Regions from separate parts of the Bacillus halotolerans genome, predicted to be linked through region 1. Evidence: riboswitches for the same ligand, from Rfam matches in the RefSeq annotation. Region 1 holds a riboswitch; the other holds the start of a gene.
The links. Region 1 has a riboswitch for S-adenosylmethionine ahead of metK (methionine adenosyltransferase). Riboswitches for the same ligand answer to the same signal wherever they lie in the genome.

Region 1 (10,892 bases):
CCTTATGATTCTGAAAAAAATTCTTCCCTACAGTAAAGAGCTGCTAAAAATGGCCGCAGGGGATGGAGACATCGTTGTTGACGCCACAATGGGGAACGGGCACGACACCCTGTTTTTAGCTGAGCTTATCGGTGAAAACGGCCATGTATACGCATTTGATATACAAGAATCAGCAGTGGCCAATACGAAGGAGCGGCTCGGTGACACCTATCAAAACCGGACAACTTTATTTCATAAAAGCCATGACAAAATTGCTGAATCACTTCCGCAGGAAACACACGGCAAAGTGGCGGCCGCTGTGTTTAACCTCGGCTATCTGCCAGGCGGGGACAAATCGATTACGACAAACGGCAATTCAACGATTCAAGCAATTGAACAGCTTCTCAGCATCATGAAAGATGAAGGCCTGATTGTTTTGGTCGTCTATCACGGCCACCCGGAAGGCAAAGCTGAAAAAAACGACGTGCTCGACTTTTGCCGGGACTTGGATCAGCAAACAGCCCGTGTCTTAACATACGGATTTATCAATCAGCAAAATGACCCGCCGTTTATTATTGCTATCGAAAAAAAAGCTCAAATCAGCAAATGATTTGAGCTTTTTTCTTTGAGTTTTTCATCCAGGCCATTTTTTGAAACTTTCTGTAGGCTCTGCCGTTGATATAAAAGAAAAAGGAGGTTTTTCCGCTTGCTTTGATCAGCTTTTTCGCGAGCCGGCCCATTTCCTTTTGGCCCGCCACTTTATCATCAGACAAATAGACACCCAGCAAGCCGCGGTTGATTAAGCGGTGGAAGTTTTCGTGCGGAATGCCGTGCAGATGTTCATCGGCTTTCTGAATAAAGTGCTGCAGCCGATTCATCATTTCTTCATGCGACTGATAATACGAGCAGAAATTCAAGTCCCCTTCAAGCAAGTCCTCCTCCTGGTCAATCAAATAATCAAGCAGAATATGAAGACCTTGTATGTAAGGAAAATAACTGTTGCGGATTTTTTTTGCGGTGCTTTCAGTAAAATCGGGCTGAAACGAATATGCGACAAGACAGAAAATGCCCAGCGTGGAGCCTGCACAAGCTGAGAATTCATACCATTCCATCTCGGGAAGCTCTGATTCATATTGGGTAAACCACTTTTCAAGGCGCGGGACACGCTCATGCTCAACAACGTGCTTATGCACCTGCAAATCGCAATAATAGCCGCAAAGCTCAAGCAGATAAGGTTTAATCATGTCGTAGTGTTCAATAGAACCGAGGACTCGCTGGCACGTTTTCACCAATTCCTGCAAATATCCGCTGTCATCCTGCTCGTCCCTGAATTGATAATAATTTTGCGGTTCAGCTCCCACTGTCAATGCGTCCTGCATAGAGGTGTGAAGCATTCGAAAATCTTCCGGGTCAAGTGATGTGCTGCGGTCGCACAAATTGTCCAGGTAATCGCTGATCGTTTGGTATGCGATGATGAACTCAACACATTTCTGCTTATGATTTCCTGACAATAAGGCCAATATGCCGCCGCCTTCGCAGTGAAACGTTTTATCTCGAATACTTGCGGTTGCCTGTGCTTTTAATTCACTGTTTTTAATTGCTTCTGATTTTTGCTTCCATATGTTCAGCTCTTGATGAACGAGCGGAAAAATATCACGATATACTTTTGCCATCAGTCCAAAAGGATGTTCCGGTACTGTCAACACATGCACCCCCCTAGTTCAAATATATTGATCAGTAAATGCTCTTGCGGCTTTAAAAACGTCTTCTCTTTCCGGTTCATTAAATATTTCATGATAAAGCCCTTCCCATTCCCTATATGACTTATTGTGGGAAGCAACCCCTGAAAACCACTTGATGACCTTCGTTTTATCGACCAGCTTGTCATCTCCGGCCTGCATGACCAAAAGCGGCACCCTCAGAAAAGCCTCTGTCGGCACCATGGCAGACTCAAGAGTTTTTAACAGCTCTCTGTACCATCTGACAGAAACCTTCGTCACAAAGAGGGGATCGTTCTGGCCTGCTTCGATGACATCTTCATTGCGTGTCGCCATATCAATCGATAATCCTGAATCAACTTTAAGCGACGGAGCAATGACATTCAGCCCCTTTGATGCAAGGTCAAGCACTTTATTGACTTTAATTTGCAGCCCGAGACACGGTGATGATAAAATAATTCCCGTAATGCGGGGGTTTCTCTGCTGTTTAAACCATTCAATCGCAATCAGGCCGCCCATGCTGTGGCCGAGAAGAAAAACAGGCAGTTCAAAGGTTCGCGCTTTATCTATCCAAGTATCTACTTCATCAATGTATTCTTGAAATGAGTGAATATGCCCCCTGGCCCGGGTGGTTGTCCCTTGTCCCGGCAGATCACCCATTACAACGTGATAACCCGAAGATCTCCACATTTCACTCAGCCATTTATACCGTCCATGATGTTCACTTGCCCCGTGGATCATAACAATCACTGCCACAGGTCTGTCTGCTTTCCAGGTCCACATGCGGTTCACCTCATACAAAAATTAAATAGAGAAAGAAGGATGAAAGATATATGATTTACCCTTATAAGGAATACACGCCAGAAATCCACCCAACGGCTTTTGTAGCCGATAATGCAACAATTACCGGTGATGTGGTCATCGGGGAACAATCCAGCATTTGGTTCTCAGTTGTCATAAGAGGAGATGTAGCCCCGACCAGAATCGGTAACAGAGTCAATATCCAGGATTTAAGCTGCCTCCATCAAAGCCCGAACCGAACGCTTCTCATTGAAGATGACGCCACGATAGGCCACCAGGTTACACTCCATAGCGCCGTGATCCGCAAGAACGCCTTAATCGGCATGGGTTCAATCATTTTAGACGGAGCCGAAATCGGTGAAGGCGCATTTATCGGTGCCGGCAGCCTTGTTCCTCCGGGAAAAATCATTCCGCCAGGCCATCTAGCCTTCGGCCGCCCGGCAAAAGTCATCCGTCCTTTGACGGATGAAGACCGAAAAGACATGCAGAGAATACGGTCTGAATATGTAACAAAGGGTCAATATTATAAATCACTTCAATAAATGTAAGACCATCTTCGTTTTACTTTACCATTTTTCAAAATATTATTTAAGCGATAACCTTCGCTGACCCGAACCAAATGCAGTTCGGGTTTTTAATTTTCCATAAAACGTTCACATGTAAAAATGAACATGTGACTTTTATCTTATCATAAAAAACAAGACGCCACTGTAAGCAGTCTCTGCAAAAAACATATTCCTATTCTCTGCTCTCTACGAGCAGCTTTACTTAAACAAAAAAGAGCCCTCCGGGAGCTCTTTTTGTCAGCTGATCTGTTGTTCAGTTGACACAGCTGCGTTTTTCTTATGAAAGCCTTTGCCATAATAAACGGCTATCAAAATCAGAAACCAAATCGGACCGACAATTACGGCGACTCTTGTTTCCGGGCTATAAGCCATCAGGATAATGACAAATGCTAAAAAGGCCAAAGATAAATATGACGTGAATGGGTAAAAAGGCATTTTATATTTTAATTGCTTTTGATCCTTTGGCTGCATGCCTTTACGATATTTGATCTGAGAAAGCAAGATGATCGCCCATGTCCAAATCGCCCCGAACGTCGCAATGCTTGTGACCCAAGTAAATACCTTCGCAGGCACGACATAGTTTAACAGCACACCGACTAATAATGCACCCGCAGAAGCCAGTACGGCCTTACCCGGAATGCCGCCTTTGGTCAGCTTACCGTATGCTTTTGGCGCCTCGCTCTGCTCCGCTAGGTTAAAGAGCATACGTCCGGTGCTGAATATGCCGCTGTTGCAAGAAGACAACGCTGCCGTCAGAACGACAAAGTTAATGATGCCTGCCGCATATGGAATCCCCACTTTTTCAAACGTGAGTACAAAAGGGCTTCCTTGCGATCCGATTTCCTGCCACGGATAAATGGACATGATAACAAATAAAGCACCGACGTAAAAAATCAAGATACGCCAAAATACCGTATCAATTGCTTTCGCTAATGATTTTTGCGGGTTTTTGACTTCGCCGGCAGTCACCCCTATCATCTCTATGCCTAAATACGCGAACATCACCATTTGAAGTGACAATAAAACCCCTTTTATTCCATGAGGAAAAAATCCGCCGTTGCTCCACAAGTTGCTGATGCCAGTCGCAATGCCTCCATTGCCGACTCCTGTAATGATCATTAATAAACCGACAGCAATCATAGAAAGGATCGCGACAATTTTAATCAATGCGAACCAAAACTCCAGCTCTCCATACGCCTTTACGGCGAGGAAATTAACACCAGTCATAATCACCAGCGCCGACAATGCCCAAATCCAATTGGGCACATCCGGAAACCAGTATCCCATATAAATTCCGACAGCGGTGATTTCCGCCATACAGGTTACAACCCATAAGAACCAGTAATTCCACCCGGTTAAGTAACCTGCGAGCGGACCTAAGTAGTCACGCGCATACCTGCTGAAGGAGCCCGCGACCGGCTTTTGAATCGCCATTTCCCCAAGCGCCCTCATTATAAAAAACATAACCAGGCCGCTGCAGGCATATGCCACCAAAATACCCGGCCCTGCTAATTGAATAGCTGATGCGGAGCCAAGGAAAAGTCCCACTCCTATGGCAGCCCCTAAAGACATCAAAGAAATATGCCTTTCTTCCAGACCGCGATGCAATTCTTGTTTTTGTTTTTGCATGTTCCCTTCTCCCCTAGAAAAAAATATCATTACATCATTTTTCTGAATATTTCACACGAATGTGCAGGGTAATCAATGATGATGGAGAAATACTGGTATAATAACAAGGCTTTCGACGAATCGAAAGCCTTATCTGTTAGACAAAGATGACTTCTTTAGGCTGATGGCTCAGCTCTTCAGGCATATACCGTTTTTCGATATTGATGCTGTGCCAGATCATAAAGATGAGCACTGTCCAAATTTTACGGCTGTTATCAGCCTTGTCGGCACAATGGTCTTCAAGAAGCTGAAGAACGTAATCCTTATGGATATAAGCGTCCGTTTGGCTTTCCTGAATAATGCTGCGCACCCATTCGTTCATTTCGTTTTTCAGCCAATGACGGATCGGTACAGGGAAACCGAGCTTTTTGCGGTTCAATACATGATCCGGCACAATGCCTTCAGCAGCTTTGCGAAGGAGATACTTTGTCGTACCGTTCTTTGTTTTCAATTCATCAGGAATTTTAGACGCAACGTCAAATACGACTTTATCAAGGAATGGCACACGCAATTCCAAAGAATTCGCCATCGTCATTTTATCCGCTTTTAGCAAAATGTCGCCTCGCATCCAAGTGTGGATATCGACATACTGCATTTTGTTAATATCGCTGTATGAGCTGCTTTCTGTAAAGTAAGGCTTCGTCACATCACGATACGAAAGGCTCGGATCATAGTGCTTCAGCAGCTGTTTCTTCACGGATTCTTCAAAGATCTTCGCGTTGCCGATATAACGCTCCGGAAGCGGAGTGCAGCCGCGCTCAAGCAGGCTCTTTCCTCTCATTCCCTCAGGCATAACGGCCGCTACGTGCAGAAGCATCTTTTTCAAGCCGGACGGAATGCGTTCAAACGGTTTAAGAGAAAGCGGTTCACGGTAGATGTTGTATCCGCCGAACAGCTCGTCCGCACCTTCGCCAGATAACGCAACCGTTACGTGTTTTTTTGCTTCTTTCGCCACGAAATACAACGGAATCGCAGCCGGGTCTGCAAGCGGATCATCAAAGTGCCATACGATTTTAGGAAGCTCGTTCATGTATTCTTCAGGTGAAATGACTTTGCTTATATTTTCAATGCCCAGTGCAGCGGCAGTTTCTTTCGCTACATCAACTTCACTGAAGCCCTGCTGTTCAAATCCGACAGAAAATGTTTTCAGGTTTGGATGAAATTCTTTCGCAACGGATACAATAAACGAAGAATCGATTCCGCCTGATAGGAATGAACCGACAGGCACATCACTTCTCATATGAACGTTTACAGAGTCATAGATAGCGTCTCTGACTTCTTTGACAAGTTTATCTTCTTCCGTCTGAACAGGCTGGAAGCGCGCCTTGAAATACGTTTTGAATGTGATATCACCGTCAGGACGGATTGTAAACTGAGAACCCGGCTCTACTTTTTTCACATCAATATCAAGCGTACTTGGCTCAGGAACGAATTGGAAAGACATATACTGCTGTAATGCTTCTTTATCTATTTCAATATCATTTTGGGCTGCCATTAAACTTTTTCTCTCTGAGGCAAAATAAACCTGATCATTGATCGTTGTGTAATACAACGGCTTAATGCCGAATGGATCTCTTGCTCCATAAAGAACATGATCGTTTTTATTCCAAATCAGAAAGGCAAACATGCCGCGCAGCTTGGAAGCCGCTTCTTCTTTATAGTGACGGTAAGTCGCAAGAAGAACCTCTGTGTCAGAATCTGTGTTGAAAGTATATCCCTTTGCTTCAAGCTCTTCTCTCAGTTCGATATAGTTATAGATTTCCCCGTTAAAAATAATCCAATATTTTTCATCTTCATATGATAAAGGCTGTCCGCCATTCTCCACATCAATAATGCTGAGCCGTCTGAATCCGAATCCAACGTGCTCATCATGGTAATATCCGTCACTGTCAGGACCGCGGTGAACGATCATTTGGTTCATTTGTTTGATTAGTTCTTCTTGATCAGCGGTTTGAGTTAACGGATGCTTGTTAAAAACCCCGACAAATCCACACATAGTATTGCCTCCATATTTAAAATTGTCATCATTGAACCCCTATTTATAGACGCTGTGAACAGTGTTTGGTTTCACAGTTATGTAAAAAAATAAACATGGATACATCGATAAAAAAGGGAAAGCCGCTTAACCAGTAAGCGGCTATAAAATTATTCTCCTAACGCTTCTTTACGCAGCTGTTCCGCTTTGTCTGTACGCTCCCACGGAAGGTCAACATCGTGGCGTCCAAAGTGGCCGTACGCGGCAGTCTGTTTGTAGATCGGCCGGCGTAAATCAAGCATTTTGATAATGCCGGCAGGTCGTAAATCAAAGTTATCGCGCACAACTTCAATCAGTTTTTCCTCCGAAGCTTTTCCGGAACCGAATGTGTTGATTGAGATAGACACAGGCTGTGCAACACCGATCGCGTAAGCAAGCTGCACTTCGCAAGAATCTGCAAGCTCAGCCGCAACGATGTTTTTCGCAACGTATCTTGCAGCATAAGCAGCTGAACGGTCTACTTTCGTCGCATCTTTACCAGAGAACGCGCCGCCGCCGTGACGTGCGTAGCCGCCGTACGTATCAACGATGATTTTACGTCCTGTAAGCCCCGCATCCCCTTGAGGTCCTCCAATGACGAAACGGCCTGTAGGGTTAATGAAGTATTTTGTTTCTTCATCAATTAATTCTTTAGGAACAACCGGATTGATGACATGTTCTTTAATGTTGCGCTGAATTTGCTCAAGCGTAATTTCAGGGTGGTGCTGGGTTGAAATAACAATCGCGTCAATGCGGACAGGTTTGTTATTTTCATCATACTCAACCGTTACCTGTGTTTTGCCGTCAGGGCGAAGGTAAGGAAGAACATCTTCTTTACGCACTTCACTCAAGCGGCGGGCTAATTTATGAGCAAGTGAAATTGGAAGAGGCATAAGCTCTTTCGTTTCGTTGCACGCATAACCGAACATTAAACCTTGGTCACCCGCTCCGATTGCTTCAATTTCTTCGTCGCTCATTGTGCCTTCACGGGCTTCAAGCGCTTGGTCTACACCCATCGCAATATCAGCAGACTGCTCGTCAATTGATGTTAAAACCGCACAAGTTTCCGCATCAAATCCGTATTTTGCACGTGTGTATCCGATTTCTTTAATCGTTTCACGAACCGTTTTTGGAATGTCAACATACGTAGAAGTTGTGATTTCTCCGCTGACAAGAACCAAACCAGTTGTCACAGACGTTTCACAAGCAACACGCGCGTTAGGGTCTTTCTTTAAAATTTCATCTAAAATGCTGTCAGAAATCTGATCACAGATTTTATCCGGATGCCCCTCCGTAACAGATTCTGATGTAAATAAACGACGATTTTTACTCATGATTTGCTTCCTCCTGCACAAGGCCTCCCGAAAGACCTTATATATATGATACGGAACTCGCTCCCTCTTATACAATGTTACGTTTATATTAGAGATGTTAATTGGCATATTTATGAAATAAAAAAACCTTTTCCGTTCGAGGAAAGGGTTTGGTCTTTGTGCCTTTCACTCTTATCGCTCAAGGAATCATTCAACCTTGCATCAGGTTAGCACCTTGGTTGTCTCACACAATTTAAACATAATGAATAATAGAGAAACCGGTTGCTGGGCTTCATAGGGCCTGTCCCTCCGCCAGCTCGGGATAAGAGTATCCGCTCAATGAAATATCTTATCGTAAAAGGGTTTGCAATGTCAATATGAATCAGGAGAAATAGACGCCTTTATTGCGGAAAACAATGGAAATGCACACACAAAAAACGATAAATAGTATAGACTATTTGAAAATATATGTTATACTAATTCACAATTAGCAAAACACAAATAAAATGATAAAGGAAGGTTTCTTATGAACTCAGTTGATTTAACCGCTGATTTGCAAGCCTTATTAACAAGTCCTAATGTGCAGCATAATTTATCTGCAGCTCAGCTTACAGAAAAAGTACTTTCCCGCAACGAAGGCATTTTGACATCCACGGGTGCCGTCCGGGCGACCACAGGCGCTTACACGGGACGTTCGCCGAAGGATAAATTTATTGTAGAAGAAGCAAGCACAAAGAGTAAGATTGATTGGGGTCCGGTGAATCAGCCTATTTCCGAGGAAGCATTTGACCGGCTATACACGAAAGTTGTCAGCTATCTGAAACAACGTGATGAGCTGTTTGTTTTCGAAGGATTTGCCGGTGCTGATGAAAAATACAGACTGCCGATCACGGTCGTTAATGAATTTGCATGGCACAATTTATTTGCCAGACAGCTGTTTATCCGTCCTGAAGACAATGATAAAAAAACAGTCGAACAGCCGTTTACCATTCTTTCCGCTCCGCATTTCAAAGCGGACCCAAAAACAGACGGCACACATTCAGAAACCTTTATTATTGTTTCTTTCGAAAAGCGCACGATTTTAATCGGCGGAACGGAGTATGCCGGAGAAATGAAAAAATCGATTTTCTCCATCATGAATTTCCTGCTGCCTGAGCGAGATATTTTATCCATGCATTGCTCCGCCAATGTCGGTGAAAAAGGCGATGTCGCGCTTTTCTTCGGCCTGTCGGGAACAGGAAAGACCACCCTTTCGGCGGATGCTGACCGGAAACTGATCGGTGATGATGAACACGGCTGGTCGGATACTGGTGTCTTCAATATCGAAGGCGGATGCTATGCCAAGTGCATTCATTTAAGCGAAGAAAAGGAACCGCAGATTTTTAAAGCGATTCGGTTTGGATCCGTTCTCGAAAATGTTGTTGTAGATGAAGATACGCGTGAAGCCAATTACGATGATTCCTTCTATACAGAAAACACACGTGCCGCTTACCCGATTCATATGATCGACAACATTGTCTCTCCGAGCATTGCGGGCCACCCGTCAGCGATTGTATTTCTGACGGCTGATGCATTCGGCGTTCTGCCGCCAATCAGCAAGCTGACGAAGGAGCAGGCTATGTACCACTTCTTAAGCGGTTATACGAGTAAACTAGCTGGAACCGAACGCGGCGTCACGTCTCCTGAGACGACATTCTCCACATGCTTCGGTTCACCGTTCCTTCCGCTCCCGGCCCATGTATATGCGGAAATGCTCGGCAAAAAGATCGACGAACACGGCGCAGACGTTTACTTGGTCAATACCGGCTGGACCGGCGGCGGCTACGGCACAGGCGAACGCATGAAGCTTTCATACACACGGGCGATGGTAAAAGCAGCGATTGAAGGCAAATTAGAAAATGTGCAAATGACCACTGACGATATTTTCGGCTTGCACATCCCGGTTCATGTTCCGGGTGTTCCCGATCATATCCTACAGCCGGAAAACACGTGGAATAACAAAGAGGAATACAGAGAAAAGGCTGTGTATCTGGCAAACGAATTCAAAGAAAACTTCAAAAAGTTCACAAATACAGATGCCATCGCGCAAGCAGGCGGGCCTCTCATTTAAAAAAGCAAAAGCCAAGAGCAATTAAGCTCTTGGCTTGTTTTAATTGACTGTATGCAAAGAAGTCAGCTTGTACGTAATGATTGTCCGCCCGTCTGTCCATTCAAGCTTCTGCACTTCGGCTGTGCCTGACTTTTCACCAAACTTTGTTTTGCTGACATCCATCGGAATCTCCATTGGATAAATGCGATACCCGTCTTTCTCTAATCTGAATATATTTTCATCTATGCGAACTTCTTTTCCTTTTGTCACAATCAATGTATTAAATTCAACAGGCATTCCCAAATTGAAATCCCCTTTCGTTCTCTTTTTTCTATATCATAACATATTTCACCGTCAGCGGTTTTTCATCCACTGCGTGAGCTGCCGCACAATACGCCGGTTTTCCTTCGGCGGAAAATAATGTGTGAAGGTACTGTAGTACCACGTCTCTACAGGCTTGTGCAGCTGTTTTAATTTCTCCTCAAATAAATACGAATGCTGAATGGAAACGTTTTGATCTTTTTCTCCGTGAATTAATAAAACGGGTGCCTCAATTTTGTTCACTTGGTCAAAAGGCGTTCGCCATTTGTATTCGTCAGGCACCTTTTTCGGCGTTCCCCCAATCACTCTTTTCATCATTCTTCGTAAATCCTGCCGCTCTTCATATGTAAGAATCATATCACTGACGCCTCCCCACGAAACGAATGAAGCCGCATGTCGTCCCATTTCAATCGCAGTAAGCAT
Region 2 (10,892 bases), 1.5 Mb from region 1:
CATATTATATGTTTTGGACAGCGTGTAAATTTCTATTCCGATATCCTTAGCGCCTTCAGTCTGCAAAAAGCTTAAAGGCTTGTGTCCGTCAAAGCCCACTGCACCGTAAGCAAAATCATGGACCACACAGATTTCGTTTTCTTTCGCAAAACTCACCGTTTCTCTAAAAAATTCTGCGGTAGCGACGGCTCCAGTCGGATTATTCGGATAATTCAAGTACATCAGTTTCGCTTGTTCTCTTACGTCAAGGGAAATGCTTGCGTATTCAGGAAGAAACGCATTTTCCTTAGTGAGCGGCATCATTTCCATATTCGCTTTCGCAAGCGTGACACCGGACCAATAATCTGGATAGCCAGGGTCAGGAACCAAAATCGTATCCCCCGGATTTAGCAGGCATTGCGGCAGCTCGACAAGACCGGCTTTCCCGCCGAATAATACGGCTACTTCAGTTTCCGGATCAAGCTCAACGCCGTATTCTCTTTTATAAAATGCAGCCGCTGCTGATTTAAGACTGTGCGAACCTCGAAATGAGGAGTATTTATGATTTTCAGGCTGAGCAACGGCTCGCTTCATTTCCTCAACAATATGCTCGGGCGTCGGCTGATCCGGATTCCCCTGCCCCAAATTGATGACATCATGTCCTTCCTTCAGCTTTAGGTTCACTTTCTGCACAAGAGAAGCAAAGAATTGTTTAGGCAGTTCCTGCAGCACTTGAGAATGTTCAAATTTCATCTGTTTTCACCTTCTAAAAAAATCTTGAAATGATAGTCCAGTATCATATATGGTTAAATGAAAAAAGTAAAGAAAAATATGGGGTGTTAAAAAATGAAATGGACCATATCTTGTCTTCAATTTGATATTTCATACGGAAAACCTTCAGAAAATATAAAAAAGGCTGAATCTTTAATTGAAAAAGAGAGTAAATATGCTGACGTTCTTGTTCTCCCTGAATTATGGACGACTGGTTACGACCTTGCCAAACTTGATCAGCTTGCTGATGAAGACGGGCTCACTGCTCAAAGCTGGCTGCAAAAAACCGCAAAAAAACACGGGGTTCATATTGTCGCAGGATCTGTTGCTGTCAGAAAGGGTTCTGATGTTTATAATACAATGTTCATCGCAGATAAGGAAGGACGAATCATTAAAGAGTACAGCAAAGCCCATCTTTTTCAGCTGATGGATGAGCATGAGTATTTATCAGCCGGTTCCGAGGACGGATACTTCGAGCTTGAAGGCGTCAAAAGCTCAGGACTGATCTGTTATGATATCCGTTTTCCGGAATGGATCAGAAAACATACGACTAAAGGCGCTAACGTGCTGTTCATTTCTGCGGAATGGCCTCTGCCCCGTCTTGATCATTGGAAAAGCCTGCTTATTGCGAGGGCTATTGAGAATCAATGCTTTGTCGCTGCCTGCAATTGCACAGGATCTAATCCCGATAATGAATTCGCCGGGCACAGCATGATTATTGACCCTTGGGGACGCATATTGGCCGAGGGCGGCCGTGAAGAAGGCATTGTCAGAGCGGAAATTGACCTTCAAGAAAGCGTTGAGGTGCGGGGAAAAATTCCTGTTTTCGATGATATCAGAAAAGATTTATATTAAAAAATATATTGACAATTCAATCACACACCTGTTACTATGTTCATCAACTGATAAATTAGAATTGTTTAACAAGTGAATATATTCTCTTATCGAGAGTTGGGCGAGGGATTGGCCTTTTGACCCCAACAGCAACCGACCGTAATTCCATTGTGAAATGGGGCGCATCTTCTTGGCGCCGAGACTGAGGTCTCGTAAGGCACGGTGCTAATTCCATCAGATTTGATCTGAGAGATAAGAGAGGCGGGACATGATTGTTAAGCCTCCTTCTCTCTGAGAAGGAGGCTTTTTTACGGCCATTCGCGGCACACATAACAAGATATTACATAACTGGAGGTAATGACGATGGCAGTCACAAAAACACCTTTATACGAAACGTTAAATGAAAGCTCCGCTGTCGCACTGGCGGTGAAACTCGGCTTATTTCAAAGCAAAAGCACGCTGACATGCCAGGAGATCGGCGACGGAAATTTAAACTACGTCTTTCAAATTTATGACCAAGAAAATGACAGGGCTTTGATCATTAAACAGGCGGTTCCTTATGCAAAAGTTGTCGGGGAAAGCTGGCCGCTGACAATCGATCGGGCAAGAATCGAAAGCAGCGCACTGATCCGTCAGGGTGAACACGTCCCTCACCTCGTACCGAGAGTTTACTATTCAGATACTGAATTGGCGGTTACGGTCATGGAGGATCTTTCACATCTAAAGATCGCTAGAAAAGGACTTCTTGAAGGTGAAAATTATCCAAATCTGTCACGAGACATTGGCGAATTTTTAGGAAAAACGCTTTTTTACTCTTCTGATTACGCACTTGAGCCTAAGGTAAAAAAACAGCTTGTTAAACAATTTACAAATCCTGAGCTCTGCGATATTACCGAAAGACTCGTATTTACAGATCCTTTCTTTGATCATGATACAAATGAATTTGAGGAAGAGCTTCGTCCATATGTTGAAAAGCTTTGGAAAAATGACAAGGTCAAAGTTGAAGCGGCTAAGCTGAAAAAGTCATTTTTAACATCTGCCGAAACGCTGATTCATGGCGATCTGCATACAGGAAGCATTTTTGCCAGCGAGCTTGAGACAAAGGTGATTGATCCTGAATTCGCTTTTTACGGACCAATCGGTTTTGATGTTGGTCAATTTATCGCCAACTTATTGTTAAATGCACTCAGCCGTGACGGTGCTGATCGAGAGCCATTATATGAACATGTAAAACAAGTGTGGGACACGTTTCAAACAACATTCAGTGAAGCCTGGGAGAAAAACAGTCTCGATGTGTATGCCAAAATCGACGGTTATCTCGCTGATACACTCAGCCATATTTTTGAAGAGACAATTGGGTTTGCCGGCTGCGAACTGATACGCCGCACCGTTGGTCTTGCCCATGTGGCAGATCTGGATACAATCGTACCGTTTGATAAGCGAATCGAAAGAAAACGGCTGGCGCTGGAAACCGGTACTGCCTTCATCGAAAAACGTTCACAATTAAAAACCATAACGGATGTTATTGAATGTTTTAAGTTACTTGTAAAGGAATGATTCACCCATGACCAATTCATTTGCTGTTCCGCGTTCTGTTGAATGGAAAGAAACAGCCATTAAGATTTTAAATCAGCAAAAGCTTCCTGATGTTACGGAATATTTGGAGCTGACAACGAAAGAAGAAGTATTTGACGCGATTGTCTCACTTAAAGTTAGAGGAGCCCCGGCGATCGGCATTACGGCAGCATTTGGGCTCGCGCTGGCGGCAAAAAACATCGAAACTGATAATGTGGCGGAATTCCGCTGCGAATTGGATAACATCAAAAATTATTTGAACAGTTCAAGGCCAACAGCAATCAATTTATCATGGGCGCTCGAGAGACTGAGCCATTCAATTCAAAACGCCATTTCTGTAAATGAAGCAAAAACCAATCTTGTCCATGAAGCGATTCAGATTCAAGTCGAGGATGAAGAAACGTGCCGTATGATCGGCCAAAACGCGCTTCAGCTTTTCAAAAAAGGCGACAAGATTATGACAATCTGCAATGCCGGTTCTATCGCGACAAGCCGCTATGGAACCGCGCTTGCCCCGTTTTATTTGGCGAAACAAAAGGATTTGGGGCTTCATATTTATGCTTGTGAAACCAGACCGGTTCTTCAAGGTTCACGGCTTACTGCTTGGGAACTGATGCAGGGCGGTATTGACGTCACTCTGATTACGGACAGCATGGCAGCCCATACGATGAAAGAAAAACAAATTTCTGCCGTCATCGTTGGCGCGGACCGAATTGCAAAGAACGGAGATACCGCGAATAAAATTGGCACTTACGGACTTGCTATTTTAGCAAACGCCTTCGATATTCCGTTTTTTGTAGCAGCACCTTTATCTACTTTTGACACAAAAGTAAAAAGCGGGGCTGATATCCCGATTGAGGAACGGGACCCCGAAGAAGTCAGGAACATTTCCGGCGTCCGAACCGCTCCGGCTGAAGTGCCTGTCTTTAATCCTGCTTTTGATATTACACCACACCATCTTATTTCTGGGATCATCACTGAAAAAGGGATTATGACCGGTTCCTATGAAGAAGAAATTGAACAGCTGTTTACAGGCGAAAAGGTTCATTAAAAAACCGCTGAAGACTTTGCTCATATTGGGCCGAGTCAGCGGTTTTTTTGTTTGCTCATATTCATATCGATTATTTCATCTTTTTGAGCGCTGGATAAGATATGCAGTTTTACAAGCAGCTCGGCAAAAACGGCAATTTTCTCAGAGCGGCTCGGCTTCAATTGCTTTGTCCTCCTCTTTCATCAGACCAACTTTTTTAACTTAGTAAAATCATATGTCGGCGGCGAAAAAAGGGAACGTGCCATATGTTTTATTTTTCTTTATAGGAGATTTGCTCGATGCTAAGCAAATAAGCTTTGATGTCAGTTTTACTTCCGGCATACCCTGTTAACGTGCTGTTTTTGCCGATCACTCTGTGGCACGGGACAAATATCGGCAGGTCATTTCGTTTATTTGCCTGTCCGACAGCGCGTACTGCTTTCGGACTTCCGACCGCTACGGCAATGTCAGCATAGCTTCGTGATTCGCCATACGGAATCATGGCAAGCGCCTCCCATACTTTTTGCTGAAAAGGCGTGCCCTTTTGGCTCAATGGCAGTGAGAATATCTTTCTTTCTCCCGCAAAATATTCGTGAAGCTGCTTTTTCGCTTCTGCCAAAAAAGCCGTCTCCAACTGCTCCGTATTCTCAACAGATTCTTTCCACTGCATCAAATCTTCCTTACTGAGGAAGAGACGGGTGATGCTGCCTTCTTCCTCAACAATCGCGAGCTCCCCGAGCGGCGTTTCCGCTGTCATATAGTAATTCATTCGTCTAACCTTCTTTCTTCAAAATTCTGCCTGACGGGAAGTGTAAGATGGAAAACAGTCCCCTTTCCTTCTTCACTTTCCACCATTATTTTGCCTTGATGTTCTTCAATAATTTTATAGCTTACCATAAGCCCGAGTCCAGTTCCCCGCTCCTTTGTTGTATAAAATGGTTCTCCTAGACGCTTTAATTTATCCTCTGTGATTCCTACTCCTTCGTCTTTCAAAGATATAAGAATATGATCTTGATCAGCTTTTTTGATCGTCACATAAATATTGCCGCCGTCAGGCATGACTTCGATGGCGTTCTTTAATATATTGATAAAAACCTGTTTCAGCTGATTCGGTTCACAGTATATCGGCGGAATGTCTCCGACTAAATCCAGATGCATTTGTACGTTGCTGAGATTGGCTTGCGCGTTAAGAAGGTCTAATGTGTCTTTCATAATTTGTGTCACATGTTTTTCCTCATACATGATAGCCTGGGGCTTGGCTAAAATTAAAAACTCTGTGATGATGGATTCGATGCGCTTTAATTCTGAGGTGATGACGTTGAAGTAAAGAGAATAGTCTCCCTCCACACTCCCTTTCAGGAGCTGAATGAAGCCTTTAAGAGCTGTCATTGGATTTCTGATTTCGTGAGCGATACCGGCAGCGAGTTCTCCAACGACATGGAGAGTATCAGATTTGCGAAGACGCTCTTCCAGTTCTTTTCGCTCTGTGACATCTTTAAAGATAGCCAGGTTCATATTTTGAATAATATTTCGTTTAAACGAAAATTCTAGTTTTCGATTATCATTGCTGCTCAGCAAAAATGGAATCTCATTGTCCATTTCATCGAAATTAATCTGCCTTGCGGGCGATGCCAGATTTTCTATTTCATAGGAAGAAATAATATCAAGCAGGCTGTGTTTTTTCAGTTCTTCATGCGGCAGGCCCAAAATATTGCTCGCTAACGGGTTGGCGTCGATGATTCGGTACTGATTGTCGAATAATACGTTGCCGTCCATTGAGCCGTTGAACACTTTTCTGAATTTGAGCTCGCTTTCCCGAAGCTCCTTTTCCATCCGCTTTCGGTCACTGACATTTCTTAAAATTGTTAAGTGCTGGTTTTCAAGTATTGTCCGCTTTGAAGTGAATTCAAGCTCTTTGAACTGCCCGTTGCCCATTTGAAACAGCATCTCTTCTCTGATCTCACCGTATTTTGCATATTTTCTCTTCGTCAAGCTGTATTTCTGCTGAGAGTCTACGAGAAAATCACACAGCTTTCTTTTTAACAGCAAATTCATCGGCAGCTCAAAAATTTTACAGGCTGACTGATTGGCCTTAACGATTCTTCCGTCATTCGACCAGATGATAATGGCGTCCATGGCGTTTTCAAAAATTTCTCTGAAGCGCTCCTCACTTTTAAATAGCTGGAGCTCCATGGATCTCTTCTCTGTGATATCCCGCATAATCGACATATAAAAACCGCTGATGATGTTAGACGTAATCGTAAATTCAAACAGCTTCTGATCTCCTGAACGAAGCCTGACAGGCAGCTCGCCTTTTGCTTTTCCCTTTCGATAAAGCGTGTGCCAAATGTTATCGAAATCTTTTCGCGATCCGCTGTCTATGAATTGATACAGCGACAAATGTGACAGCTCATTCTGGTCGATTTCAAAGCTTTTGCAAAAGGACAGATTGGCATCAATAAAGCCGCCGTCTTTATCAAATAAAACGATTCCGTCGACAGCTCTGTCAAACAAGTCCTTAAAAAGCTGTTCATTCATGGAAAATTCCCGCTCCAAAATTTTCTTTGAAGAAATGTCTCTCATAACGACAAAAAAGAAATCCTCGCCAATCCCTCTTTTGGCAAGAAACTCAATATATTTTGTCGCTCCGCTGTCCAGCCTGATCGGAACCTCCTTCCACAGAAAACCTTTCTTAAAAAACTTCTTTACGGAAAGGTCCAGCTCATCCTTTGGAATAGAAAACAAAAAATCAAAAACGGAACGCTTTTTCAAACCTTCCGCATCTACTTGAAGCATCCTCGCTGTTGCTTCATTTGCCTGCACGATTTTCATTTCATTATCACATATAAAAATAGCATCGAGCGTATTGTTCACAATCACTTGATGCTGATGTAATTCCTTTTTCAGCCGATCATTTTCTTGTTTGAGGCGCTTCAGTTCCTCTTTCAGATCTGAATTTGTCTCGACATCGAGAGTTTCCATGCGTAAACACTCCTTCTTCAAAACCTATCCCTCAATATTTCTACATATTGCATGAACTTCCTTCATTCGCCCTATACATTTCAGAAAATTTCAGCGTGATTACATAAAGAAGACATTTTCAACGATCCTTACCGTCACTTTACATCGTCCTAACAATCAGACGTTTTTTCAAATCCTTTTTGATCTTTTATTTTAAAATAAATACCAACAGGGAATAATCTTTTAGTGACTGATTTAAAGAGAAGGTGATGCTATGAGTAAATCGCGAGACAGTTATTTTGACAATGCAAAATTCTTATTGATATTCCTTGTTGTATTCGGTCATATTCTTCGATCTTTTATTCATGATAACAATTTTATGCTCTACCTCTACAAGTTCATTTACACGTTCCACATGCCTGCCTTTATTCTTGTATCCGGTTATTTCGCCAAAGGTTTTAAACGCGCCGGATATGTGAAAAAGCTGGCGGTCAAGCTGATTATTCCATATTTGATTTTCCAAAGCATCTATTCCGTCTTTTATTACATCATTCAAGACGAAAGCATGACAAATGTGAATCCGATTGATCCGCAATGGTCGTTATGGTTTCTGGTAAGCTTATTTTTCTGGAATATCCTGCTCTATCCTTTTTCAAAGCTTTCTAAGCATTGGGCGCTGTTTGTCAGCTGCGGCATCGCCGTGCTGATCGGCTATCTCGACTTTGTCAGCAGCACACTGAGCCTGTCCCGGACATTTGTATTCTTACCGATGTTCCTTGTCGGATTTTACTCTAATAAACATCACTTTGATTTACTGAGATCAAAACGAGGCAAACAGATTGCGCTCGGTGTGCTCGCCGCCGTATTTGTCATCTGCTGGGGCATCGATTTTGACTATTCATGGCTGTTCGGCTCTAAGCCGTACTCATCATTTGGCGATGTCACCTTGGCAAGCGGCCTCTCCCGAATCGGCTGGTATGTACTTGCCTTTGCGGCAACCTTTAGCTTTTTAGCGCTTGTTCCGCAAAAACGCTATTTCTTTACTAAGTGGGGAACAAGGACATTTTACGTATACCTGCTCCACGGATTTATCATTAAAACACTCAGGCAGGTCGGGCTTGAGGATGGACTCACTGACTATCAAAACTTAGTCATCCTGCTGCTCTTAACTGCAGCTCTTACCTCCATTCTCTCAAGCAATTTCGTCAAAACGGTTGCTCAGCCGTTCATTGAACTGAGAATGACAGGCTTGCTGCAGCTAGTCAGAGGAAGCAGCAAAAATGCCTATTTAAAATAGCATAACACCTCTTAAGCGGCATGCCGCCTAAGAGGTGTTTTTTATTTTTGTTTTTTCTCTTTTTTCTTTTTCGGCTTTGTTACTTCAAGGGTTTCAATGATTTTCCCGGCGTTGTAATCCCCAAGCTCACTTGAGAATTCTTCCTCAAGCACCTTCTTATTCATCGGCTTTTTATGATTCTGCATGTCTTTGCTGTGCTGGTTCTTTTTCATGATCACGCGCCTCCTTGCTGACCTTGTTTGGAATTGCGATTGGCCCCTCGGAAATTCGGGTCGTCGTGATATTGAGTCTTATATGCATTTCTGTCCATACTCTCAGTCGGTGTATTGTTATTTTTTATGGCTTCATCGACCTCAGCCTTACGTTTCATAGAAATCCTCCTCGCCAGTATTTTCTAATTTTTATTTCGCTTGAAAATGCAGGCCAGCTGATTAACTGCAGCTGTTTATGTTAGGTTCTCCAACTGGTGCCAGGTCACACATCTTTTTTTTGGCAATAAAAAAACACCGCAGATGCGGTGTTTAATTATCCGATAATCACTCTTTCCTTCGGATAATGGTAATTTGCTTCAATTTCTTTTCTTCCGATCAGATAAAGGAAGGTCAATATTCCGATCCGCCCGATAAACATTACGATCATAATGACACATTTTCCTACGTTGCTCAAATCAGCGGTAATGCCAAGGGACAGACCAGTCGTTCCAAAGGCCGAACATACCTCAAACAAAAGCTCCAGCAGAGAATGCTTTTCTGTCACTGTAAGGATCAGTGTCGCTCCAAAAACGAGCAAAATCGCCATCATTGTGACAACAAGAGACTTCATCAGATCTGCTGGGTGCAGCTCCCGTTTGAATACTTTTACCGCTTTATTGCCGCGTGCAAAATGAAACAGCGCAAGCAGATTCAAGGCAAAAGTTGTTGTCCTTATGCCTCCCCCGACTGAGCTTGGTGACGCACCGATAAACATCAGCGCGCACATAAAAAACAACGTGGGATCCGACAGCTGGCTGATATCAATTGTTGCAAGCCCACCGCTTCGGGTAGCTGTTGATTGAAACAAGGATAGAAACAAAATATCATGCCATGCCTTTCCTGCAAACGAGTGGCTTGCTTCCAGCGCATAGATGCCGATGGCGCCAAACACTACGAGTGAGCCAAACATAATGGTCGTGATTTTTGTAAAAAGCGTAAACGGATATCTCCGATGCTTTGAAAACAAGAAGTCCTTTACTTCGACAAGCACCGGAAAGCCGATCGCTCCGAATATGATCAAAAGCATCGTAATAAACTGCACAAAATAATCATGGCGGAATGGAACCATGGAATTTCCTGTTATATCAAACCCGCCATTTGTGGTAGCGCTGACACTTGCAAAAAACCCGTGTAAATAAGCTTCCTGAAAGGAATCATAGTAGGTTAAAAAATAAGTGCCAAGTATGATTCCTCCAAAAAATTCAATCCACAATATAAGAAAAAGAACCTGCTTCATTAAATTGACAATACCCGAAAACTGGGATTGGTTTTGGTCTACCATAATCAATTTCCGTTCTTTAAGGCCGATTCTTTTTCCCATGATCAGCCAAATAAACGTTCCGAGCGTCATAATCCCGATTCCGCCAAATTGCAGAACGAATGCCAAAATAAAAATGCCTGTAGTGCTGAATGTATCAGCTGTATCCACAACCGTCAGCCCCGTGACGCTGACTGAACTGACAGCCGTAAAAAGCGCGTCAATAAAAGTCCAATCCGCTCCCTGCTTATGGGCAGACGGCAGGCTCAGCAATATCAGGGCCACAGTTACTGCGAGAAAGTAATATAATGCAATCAGCTGGGCCGGAGATAATGCCTGTATCAATTTTCCAAGCTTTAATCTCATGTGAAATCCTTCTGCCTCTCTTTTAAAGTACGGTAATTATTCTAAAGATATTAGATCCATTTTTAAAGGCTTTTGCGAAACATTTTCTTAACTTGCATATTTTTTTATTATTTTAGTCAAAGTGAAACAGAAAAAAAAACCTCTGAGGGTTCTCAGAGGAAGGATGTTTTTATTTTATTTAGCTTCTAATCGTCTGATTCTTTCATCTAAATCAGGGTGAGTAGAGAAAAGCGATGACCGCTTCTTGCCATTAATCTTTAGTGTTTGGACAGCTGTCTGATCTTCTTCTATGATGCGGGAAGAATAGCTCTTAAGCGTTCGAAGAGCATGAATCATCTTATCCTTGCCGGCAAGATCCGCTCCTCCCCGGTCAGCATGGAATTCACGGTGGCGTGAATACGCAAAAACAACGAGGCTTCCGAGAATTGAAAAGACAATCTGAAACACAATCATTGCGATAAAATGAACAATCGGAGCAAGATCTTCCTTAACAAAGCGGCTCGCGATCCATGCAGCAATACGTGATAAAAAGACGACAAAGGTATTCACAATACCTTGTAAAAGCGTCAT

Region 2: it holds a riboswitch for S-adenosylmethionine, as region 1 does, so the genes downstream of both, mtnK (S-methyl-5-thioribose kinase) here and metK (methionine adenosyltransferase) in region 1, are expected to answer to the same signal.

Annotation. Positions count from the first base shown of each region.
Region 1 is NZ_CP029364.1:3,162,462-3,173,353, reverse strand. Features, by position in the region: gene mnmL (tRNA modification radical SAM protein MnmL/YtqA) at 1-8, shown strand, start outside; gene mnmM (tRNA 5-(aminomethyl)-2-thiouridylate-methyltransferase MnmM) at 5-589, shown strand; gene tbcS (tetraprenyl-beta-curcumene synthase) at 579-1,682, opposite strand; gene DIC78_RS16315 (alpha/beta hydrolase) at 1,701-2,480, opposite strand; gene DIC78_RS16310 (gamma carbonic anhydrase) at 2,531-3,040, shown strand; gene alaP (alanine permease AlaP) at 3,302-4,693, opposite strand; gene asnB (asparagine synthase (glutamine-hydrolyzing)) at 4,830-6,728, opposite strand; gene metK (methionine adenosyltransferase) at 6,878-8,080, opposite strand; SAM riboswitch class I at 8,249-8,388, opposite strand; gene pckA (phosphoenolpyruvate carboxykinase (ATP)) at 8,586-10,169, shown strand; gene DIC78_RS16285 (DUF2584 domain-containing protein) at 10,209-10,451, opposite strand; gene DIC78_RS16280 (alpha/beta hydrolase family protein) at 10,503-10,892, opposite strand, start outside.
Region 2 is NZ_CP029364.1:557,827-568,718, forward strand. Features, by position in the region: gene DIC78_RS02625 (pyridoxal phosphate-dependent aminotransferase) at 1-732, opposite strand, end outside; gene DIC78_RS02630 (carbon-nitrogen family hydrolase) at 826-1,605, shown strand; SAM riboswitch class I at 1,689-1,843, shown strand; gene mtnK (S-methyl-5-thioribose kinase) at 1,948-3,141, shown strand; gene mtnA (S-methyl-5-thioribose-1-phosphate isomerase) at 3,149-4,210, shown strand; gene DIC78_RS02645 (hypothetical protein) at 4,246-4,371, opposite strand; gene DIC78_RS02650 (methylated-DNA--[protein]-cysteine S-methyltransferase) at 4,461-4,958, opposite strand; gene DIC78_RS02655 (PAS domain-containing sensor histidine kinase) at 4,955-7,171, opposite strand; gene DIC78_RS02660 (acyltransferase family protein) at 7,425-8,447, shown strand; gene DIC78_RS02665 (hypothetical protein) at 8,489-8,659, opposite strand; gene DIC78_RS02670 (hypothetical protein) at 8,662-8,817, opposite strand; gene ktrD (Ktr system potassium transporter KtrD) at 8,973-10,322, opposite strand; gene htpX (protease HtpX) at 10,497-10,892, opposite strand, start outside.